Regions from separate parts of the Peribacillus sp. NPDC094092 genome, predicted to be linked through region 2. Evidence: predicted binding sites of a transcription regulator. Region 2 holds the regulator's gene; each other region holds the start of a gene.

Region 1 (2,210 bases), 370 kb from region 2:
AGCATTCATTATGGGAGAAGTCAGTAAATCTGATTTCAATGCCCTTTAATACGCTGAAAATTCCCGCACTTTTCTTAAAATATACATAAAAGGCCTAAGCGAACAAGCTTAGGCCTTTTCCAAATATCATTAATCAAGCAAATCAAAATGCTCTTCTGGTTCATTGTCTTCTGGCGGTAATTCATGCTCTCCATCGAGATTATAGTGATCTCTGATTTTCTGAGAAATTTCCTTAGCGATATCCTGATTTTCTTTCAAGAACAGCTTCGCATTTTCGCGACCTTGTCCGACACGCTCTTCATTGTATGAATACCACGATCCGCTTTTAAGGACGATATCAAGATCTGCACCCATATCGATGATCTCACCTTCCTGTGAAATCCCTTGACCATACATGATGTCAACTTCTGCTTGACGGAATGGTGGAGCAACCTTGTTTTTTACAACTTTGATTTTCGTTTTATTACCGACGATTTCATTACCTTGTTTTAATTGTTCCGCACGGCGCACTTCCAGACGAACAGTTGAATAGAACTTCAATGCCCGGCCTCCCGGGGTCGTTTCCGGATTCCCAAACATAACACCGATTTTTTCACGGACTTGGTTAATGAAAATGGCAATGGTATTTGATTTATTAATGGAACCAGACAGTTTTCTAAGTGCCTGAGACATCATCCGGGCTTGAAGACCCATATGGGAATCTCCCATTTCGCCTTCGATTTCAGCTTTAGGAACAAGTGCTGCCACCGAGTCAATGACAATGATATCCACCGCTCCGCTTCGAACTAGCGCTTCAGCGATCTCTAAGGCTTGTTCACCCGTATCAGGCTGTGAAAGCAGTAACTCATCAATATTCACACCCAGTTTTTCTGAATAGGCTGGATCTAAAGCATGCTCGGCATCAATGAATGCAGCCGTGCCTCCAGTCTTTTGTACCTCTGCAATAGCATGTAATGCAACAGTCGTTTTACCGGAGCTTTCAGGTCCATATATCTCAATGACCCGGCCTCTTGGATAACCGCCCACTCCCAATGCTACGTCCAATGCTAAAGAACCGCTTGAAATCGTTGAAATCCTACGATCTGACTGTTCCCCAAGTTTCATAATAGAACCTTTACCAAATTGTTTTTCAATTTGTTTTAACGCCATATCTAAAGCCGCTTGACGATCGCTCACTCAATTTCCTCCTCTATATTCAAATAATCGGCTGCCCGATTAAAGGTGTACTTCGTTAGCCATTATTTGAGATCAAGGTTTGCCCCCTGTCTCAAAACCTATCTTTACTATATACTCTTTTTACTATTTTGCCAAGCAAAAAGTCGAACATTCATTCGTTTTTTTCTTTCGGGATATTCTTTGTAAAAAAACGTTTTATATATAGGAAATCTCCATTTCGTTTCACTTACTCCCCCAAAAAAACATTTTCATTGAATTAACTTTTTTCTTTTTCCCCTATTTTTCAAGAAACAAACTTCTAAAACCAAATAAAAAGCAGAGCTGTGAAAAGCTCTGCTTTTAGCGTTTATAAATCCCTTAATAGGTAATGACAGCCGTACTTCACACTCCGAATACGGTTTTGCGCCCTGCTTCCTGAAAGATTCAACTCCTTGAAATGAGTGTTTCCATCCCGATAGGAAATGCCAATAAATACTGTACCTACAGGCTTGCCTTCTTGTTCATCCGGCCCTGCAACGCCCGTAAAGCTTATGCCTACATCCGCATCGAGCTTGTTACGGACATTAGAGGCCATTTCCATTGCACACTCTCCGCTGACCACCCCATACTCGGATATGGTATCGTCACTGACACCGAGGACATTAGCCTTCGCATCATTCGTATAGCAGACAATTCCGCCTTTGAAGACTTTACCGGCGCCCGGGATGGTTGTCAGCTGTTCTTGGAACATCCCTCCGGTCAAGCTTTCAGCTGCCGCAATCGAAAGCTTGCGGACCGTTAGTTCTTTTACAAGTTCCTTTATTAGCGAAGTATTATCACTACCATAATGGAACTTGCCGACCCTGCTAAGAATTTCTTTTTCCGCTTCCAAAATAAGCTCTTCGCATTTTTCCTTAGATGAGTCTTTAGCGGTGATCCTTAACGTCACTTCCCCTTCGGCTGCCAGCGGAGCAATTGTCGGATTCGTTTGATTGACAAGGAGATCTTCAATCACCGTTTCCAGTTCGGCTTCACCTATACCGTAGAACCGAAGG
Region 2 (2,210 bases):
AAATGTCAAACCATTGGCCCGAAGTTTAATAATTTCCTCTATAGGGATATCCTTACGGTCCCTTCCAGTGGAATTCCTTTGATTCCGAAGGTTTTTTTGAGGACGATACCCTTTTTCAACGGCCCTCATCATCCCGCGCTTTATTTTAAGATTATGTAGTTTCCTTTGGTATTCTTCTACAATTCCGACTATCTGGATGACCATCGCATCCGAATCAGATAGCTCAAGTTCCCCATCGTGTGAGAGCGTATAAATTTTCACATCTTCTTTAAGGATGACATGGAAAAGCGCTATTTTGGCATTCCCTCTTCCCAGCCTTGTTTCGTCCTGGATTAATAATACTTCAGCTTCTTTGGTTTTAAATAGTTCGAGCATGTCAAAAATGCCATCCCGATTCAACTCATAACCACTTGCCTGTTCTTTTATTATGGAAATGACTTCAACATCCATCTTTTCTGCCAATTTGACTAATTCATCTTCCTGCCTTGCCAATGATGTTTCCTGTGACTCTTTTTCTGTGCTGACCCTACAATAGATTACCGCTTTCATAATACCCTACCTTCACTGCTCACTGGCCAAATTCTGGACAAGTTCTTCCCCCTTAACCGGTATGACGATGACTTGACCAGGTTTAATCGACTCCGCCCGTACTCCATTATGCTCTTCTATCCAACCAATGAATTCTTTCTTTGTCAAATTTGCTTCTTCATATTCTTCGGCAATTCCCCATAGGGTGTCACCTTCACTTACTTCTATGGAAAGGAAATCATTTTTTTGATCATTGTTCAATGTACAAGAGAATAAAATTGAAAAGATGAATACGGATCCCGCTAATAGAATCGTATAAATATAATTTTTGTATAATTTTTTCATAAATATCCCTCCAAAGCGAATGTTCGTTCGTATGTTATGATCAAATTATAATACGAACGTTTGTTTCAGTCAACAACTAAATTCGAACTTATGTTTGTATAGACTTTGGGGCCATGCTATAATATAGCAAAGAACATTGGGGAAGAGGTGCACAAATGACTAAACTATCAAAACGGCAGCAAGATATTCTTGATTTCATCAAAGAAGAGGTTCGCCAAAAAGGGTATCCACCTTCCGTACGGGAGATTGGCGAAGCAGTGGGACTTGCATCAAGTTCAACAGTTCACGGACATTTATCCCGCCTGGAAAGTAAAGGCCTGATTAGACGCGACCCAACCAAGCCAAGGGCCATTGAAATAATGAATTCGGAGGAAGCGAACAACATTCCCAAAGCCAATGTCGTGAACGTGCCGTTACTTGGAAAAGTAACAGCGGGCATGCCTATAACGGCCATCGAGAACATAGAAGAATACTTTCCGCTTCCCGAAAGCATGGTTCCACATGATGACCATGTATTCATGCTGGAAATCATGGGTGAAAGTATGATCGAAGCTGGAATTCATGATGGAGACTATGTCATCGTGAAACAACAAAGCAATGCCAATAATGGAGATATCGTCGTGGCCATGACGGAAGATGATGAAGCCACTGTAAAACGATTCTTTAAGGAACCGGATTACATAAGGCTGCAGCCTGAGAACTCAAATATGGAACCCATTATTTTACGAGATGTTTCGATACTTGGAAAAGTAATAGGCTTATATAGGCAAATACACTAAAAGCGCTACCCGCGCTTTTTTTGTTTGTTTAATTTATGTTCCGGATTCTCTCAATATGCATATGGAAGAGTAGGTTTTGATATATTTTTTTAATAGAATCGATTTACGTGTGAAAATTACATCATTTATAGCGGATGTAAAGTTCACTATCCCTCTTGTTATAAATACTTTGGAAAGAAGCTCATTCATAAGGAAGGAGAGCGTTGAAATACCGCTCACTGTTAAAATCATTTTTGCCTGGATAATGACAGACTCGCCCTTAAAGCCTTCTTTTGTACTGAATATATTTTTACTTTAATTACCGATATCACAAAAAAAAGCCACCAATCCGCGAATAATATGGATTGACGGCTTTAAAATTGAATTCTGAAAATCTTCAAAAAATGGTGCATACCCTTTTATTTATTAGTTTTAAATATGAATTTACTTATTATTGTATAAAGCCTTGATAAAAAGTGAAAATTAATTTTGATAACTTCATTTTAAGGTGGTGAAATTATGGACTTCCCAACCATTCATACAAACTTTTGGGATGCAGTAATTGCCATTCCTATCATC
Region 3 (2,210 bases), on a different contig from region 2:
CAAACTCATCCTTGCTGTAACCAATGCTTAGGCTCACCGTTCTTCCTGCCTTGCGATGGGTGCGTGCCCTTCTCCCAACCTCTTCGCAAATTTCCAGCATGACCTGCTTCACCTCATGCTCCTCCTTATAATCCCGCAGCAGTATTTGACTTTTGCCGAAGCTTACCTGCCCTTCGATGATCGCTGCCCCCATATCGGATAAATCTATTCCCCACGCATGGTGGTAAAGCTGATTGCCCATAATCCCAAACTTCGCTTCAAGTAATTCAAGATCATAATTGGCAAGCTGCCCAACCGTAAATATCCCCATTCCATGAAGGGTTTTTTCAACACGCCTGCCAATCCCCCACATTTCACGAAGCGGGGAAATCGGCCAAAGTTTGCTTGGCACATCCTCATACTTCCATTCAGCAATTCCTTTATGTTTAGCATCCAAATCAAGGCAAAGTTTGGCCATAAGCATGTTCGGTCCAATTCCAATTGCACAAGGGAGCTGTAATTCGCGTTCGATTTCATCCTTTATCTTTTCAGCTATCATCCGGGCATCTCCCCATAAAGAAGCGGCACCATCGACTTTCACAAAACTTTCGTCCACACTATATACGTGAATCGCTTCTTTTGGCACATAACGGTTGAACAAGCGGGTGATTTCCGTCGAAACCCTTAAATAGGTCGCCATTTTAGGTTCAACGACGACAATCCTCGGATCATTCGGGATCTCAAACATCCGCGACCCTGTCTTGATGCCAAATTCCTTCTTCATTTTTGGGGAAGCCGCGAGCACAATGCTCCCTGTCCTCTTCAAATCACCAACCACCGCCAGATAGCAATCAAGCGGGTCCAAACCAAGCATGACTGCTGAACAGCTTGCATAAAAACTTTTCATATCGATACACATAATTGATTGTTTCGGCATCGTCCCATAATCCATCATTTCTTCACCCTAACAAGAATATACGTTCGCTTTTATTATATTCATAACTTTAACCGAATATACGTTCTTATTCAATGGAAGTTTTCATACAAATTTCTACTTTTTATTGTAATTCCCTTGAAAAATATAATGGATACTAAAAATGGATAAAATACCAAATTTAAACTTAGTATCCAAAAAGTTTTTTTAAAAGAGAATCAATTAGTAACTTGAATAATTTTCAATGGATCCATATGCTCAGTTTTTTTAAATTACTGAACCCTTTTCAATAGTCTTTCGTCCGTTTTTCAGTTAGTCTTACTGCTCATTTTTTGTAATGAAACTGTAACTAAAATTATGTCTAATTGTCATAATGGTATTGTAGGATAATATTGTTAACAATTATAGAGAGATAGATAGAGAGGAAATGAAAATTATGAAGAAATGGATCGCTTCAGCTGCTGTTGCATCTGCCATGATGCTAACCCCACTGCAAGCCTTTGCAAATATTGGAGATCAAACCCTCAGACCCGGAATGACACACAGCGATGTCAAACAACTACAACAACTTTTAAAAACCAAAGGTTATTTCACATATACAGGTTCACTGACTACATATTACGGCACCTATTCTACATCTGCAGTAAAAAAATTCCAAAAAGCTAAAGGGTTAACTGTCGATGGAATTGCCGGCCGGGGCACATTTAATGCGCTTGGTGTTTATAATGTCAACAATACTACATTGATCAGCTATGCGAAAACCTTAATAGGCAAACCTTACAAATGGGGCGGGACGACACCGACTGGATTCGACTGCTCAGGCTTCGTCTATTATGTATTCCAGAAATCACAAGGAATTACCTTGCCGCGTACAACATCATTGCTCTATTCCAATACAGGTTTAAAAGTATCTTCACCAGCTAAGGGTGATCTTGTATTCTTTAATACTTCTGGAACAGGGGTATCCCATGTTGGGATTTATATCGGAAATGGTCAATTCATCAGTGCTACGTCTTCTAAAGGAATAACCATCACGGATATGGATAATTCATATTGGAAACCAAAATATTTAGGTGCGAAAACTTTATAAAATAATCGGACAAGATCTCATTCTTGTGAGCGAATCCCATAAAACAACCAGACAGAATTCCAAAATGATTCAGTCCGGTTGTTTTATTTTATATATAATATTTCATCCGTTACATCCTCTACTGTCACAATGAATGAAGAGTCTAAATTTGAACGATTCATCATTTCGATATTATAAACATGCTCTGAAGGTAAATGGACGACTTCG
Region 4 (2,210 bases), 410 kb from region 2:
TTGGAGGAGGAGTTGGGAAAGAAATTATTTATCCGGAAAAGTCACCATATCGTTCTTACAGAGGAAGGAATGATCCTAAGAAAGAGAGCAGAAGAAATCATAAATATGGTTGTTAAAGTAGAAGAGGAATTTTATTCTATGGAAGAAACGATAGGGGGAGATATTTACATAGGGGGTGGAGAAACAGAGGCTATGAAGCTAATAGCGCAGATAGTAAAAGGCTTGCAGTTTAAATATCCAACTATCAGATATCACTTTTACAGTGGAAACTCCGATGATGTGACAGAGCAACTTGATAAGGGATTACTTGATTTTGGAATTCTAATTCAACCAGCCGATTTGTCAAAATACAATTATTTCAATATCCCGGCCAAAGATGTGTGGGGAGTTGTTATGAGAAAAGATAGTCCCCTAGCTGTAAAAGAAAGCATACAGAGGACTGATTTAATAGATGTCCCTCTTCTCTTATCAAGGCAAGCTATTAAACCGGAATTAACTAGAAATGAATTTTCTGAGTGGTTTGGGGAAGATTATGATAAATTAAACGTGGTCACTACATATAACCTTGTTTATAATGCTGCCATATTGGTTGAGGAAGGAATAGGATACGCAGTCACCATTGATAAAATAGCAAATACATCTAGTGATAGTAACCTCTGTTTTAGACCATTAGAACCGAGACTTGAATCCGGATTAAATATTGTTTGGAAGAAACATCAGGTTTTTTCCAATGCCGCCAATATGTTTTTCGAAGAAATTAGGGATAAATTTTCCAACAATGAATCGGTTGAATAAGAAAAACAACAAGCTTGTTTTATTGTAATGAATGCTTGATATAAATCTTTATTTCCCTCAAACTGTCGAAAATCAAAGCAGGGAGTGACCCAATTGTTTTAATTAAACTTGTTGACTGGTTTTACTCGATCCATACCCGCCAACTAATAGATAGTTAGTGTGATAAAACTTGCAAGATAATGCAGCAGATAAAACGCTAGTAATCGAAGGAATTGGAATAGCAACGGAAGAAGGTAGCTTGGATATGGAGAAGTTAATTAAAACACTGTTACAGGAAAAATACCTACGTTATCTTTAGAAGGGAAATTTTCCCCCTTCATTTTTTTGACTAAATTAAGAACAAATGTTCTGTAGTGTATTTATAGAATGAAATGGAGATGTTCTTATGTCTATAAAAGATCGTGGAAAGCTTAAATGGCAACCTGGTTTGATGCTGCCTGAATACGTAAAATTATTAAATGACGTAAATAAGGATTATTACCGTCAATAAAGCCAATATTAGATGAGTATCAATTAGAGGAGTTTGAGAACAAAATACATGTTGCTATGGAGTTTGCTTCACCAGTGAAGTTTACAGTTTGGGAAGATGGATTTGATCGGGAGTATACAGGGATGATTCACAGGCTAGATCCATTCACAAAGGCGATATATTTGGAGCTGGAAAATGAGAAGGGACATATTATTAAGGTGAAGTTTGAAGATCTTGTAGCGGTAGAAGGTAATGGAGTGAAAAAATGACTAAAGCAAAACCAAAAAGAAAAATGTGGATTAAAAGTAGAACATTCCTAAATGAATTTACAGTAGATGAGTACTTGAAAAAAGAAGTGAAGGAAATCTTAGCTAAATATACAAAATGAATAGAAATCACCAGTTATAACGATTAGTGATTTTTTATTTTATATAATTTTACTTGTTACTATTTTCATAGAAAATTTAGTGAAATGTGAATATAAGTTATTTTGTTTGGAGATTATTATGTAGGACAGGAGAGTGATAATTGATTGGATAAAAAGTCAAAAATAAATCTTAATGATGTGGAAATGACCGATGTAGAAGTTATTTCAACGGAGAATATCGATATTAATGAATATTTTAGAAAGAAGCTTCTCGAGTGTATAGCCAAAGAAGAAAGTAGGCTGTTTTTGTATAAGGAAAAGAATAAATAGTTTAATTGAAAGGACTATTCTAATGTGAAAAAGAGTAAACCAAGAAAAGAACTGCTAGGAAATGGCTATTTTGTAAATGAACCTAACTACGAATTAATGGCTAAGGCGTTTACGGAACTATACTTTAGTTTTACTAAAGGTGGATCTGGAGATGTAGAATTCGACAAATTAGGCACGATAGCTTTATTTTCTGCATTGGCAAATGATGAAGAAGGGAAACAAAAGGAATTAGATAAAATGAGAGCTCAC

What was found. Region 2 encodes LexA, which represses DNA repair genes until DNA is damaged. Its sites were predicted from a motif close to CGAACATATGTTCG; they were not measured.
Region 1: the regulator LexA is predicted to act here: its motif matches at 1,321-1,334, upstream of recA (recombinase RecA).
Region 3: the regulator LexA is predicted to act here: its motif matches at 989-1,002, upstream of ACQKNS_RS14405 (DNA polymerase thumb domain-containing protein).
Region 4: the regulator LexA is predicted to act here: its motif matches at 1,132-1,145, upstream of ACQKNS_RS00735 (YolD-like family protein).

What each region holds. Positions count from the first base shown of each region.
Region 1 is NZ_JBNNUC010000001.1:933,736-935,945, forward strand. Features, by position in the region: gene recA (recombinase RecA) at 130-1,176, opposite strand; gene ACQKNS_RS04365 (competence/damage-inducible protein A) at 1,523-2,210, opposite strand, start outside.
Region 2 is NZ_JBNNUC010000001.1:565,239-567,448, forward strand. Features, by position in the region: gene ACQKNS_RS02655 (YneB family resolvase-like protein) at 1-549, opposite strand, end outside; gene yneA (cell division suppressor protein YneA) at 562-873, opposite strand; gene lexA (transcriptional repressor LexA) at 1,029-1,652, shown strand; gene ACQKNS_RS02670 (hypothetical protein) at 2,151-2,210, shown strand, end outside.
Region 3 is NZ_JBNNUC010000002.1:1,110,874-1,113,083, reverse strand. Features, by position in the region: gene ACQKNS_RS14405 (DNA polymerase thumb domain-containing protein) at 1-934, opposite strand, end outside; gene ACQKNS_RS14400 (C40 family peptidase) at 1,350-2,003, shown strand; gene ACQKNS_RS14395 (hypothetical protein) at 2,087-2,210, opposite strand, start outside.
Region 4 is NZ_JBNNUC010000001.1:158,233-160,442, reverse strand. Features, by position in the region: gene ACQKNS_RS00740 (LysR family transcriptional regulator) at 1-795, shown strand, start outside; gene ACQKNS_RS00735 (YolD-like family protein) at 1,282-1,533, shown strand; gene ACQKNS_RS00730 (hypothetical protein) at 1,530-1,652, shown strand; gene ACQKNS_RS00725 (hypothetical protein) at 1,986-2,210, shown strand, end outside.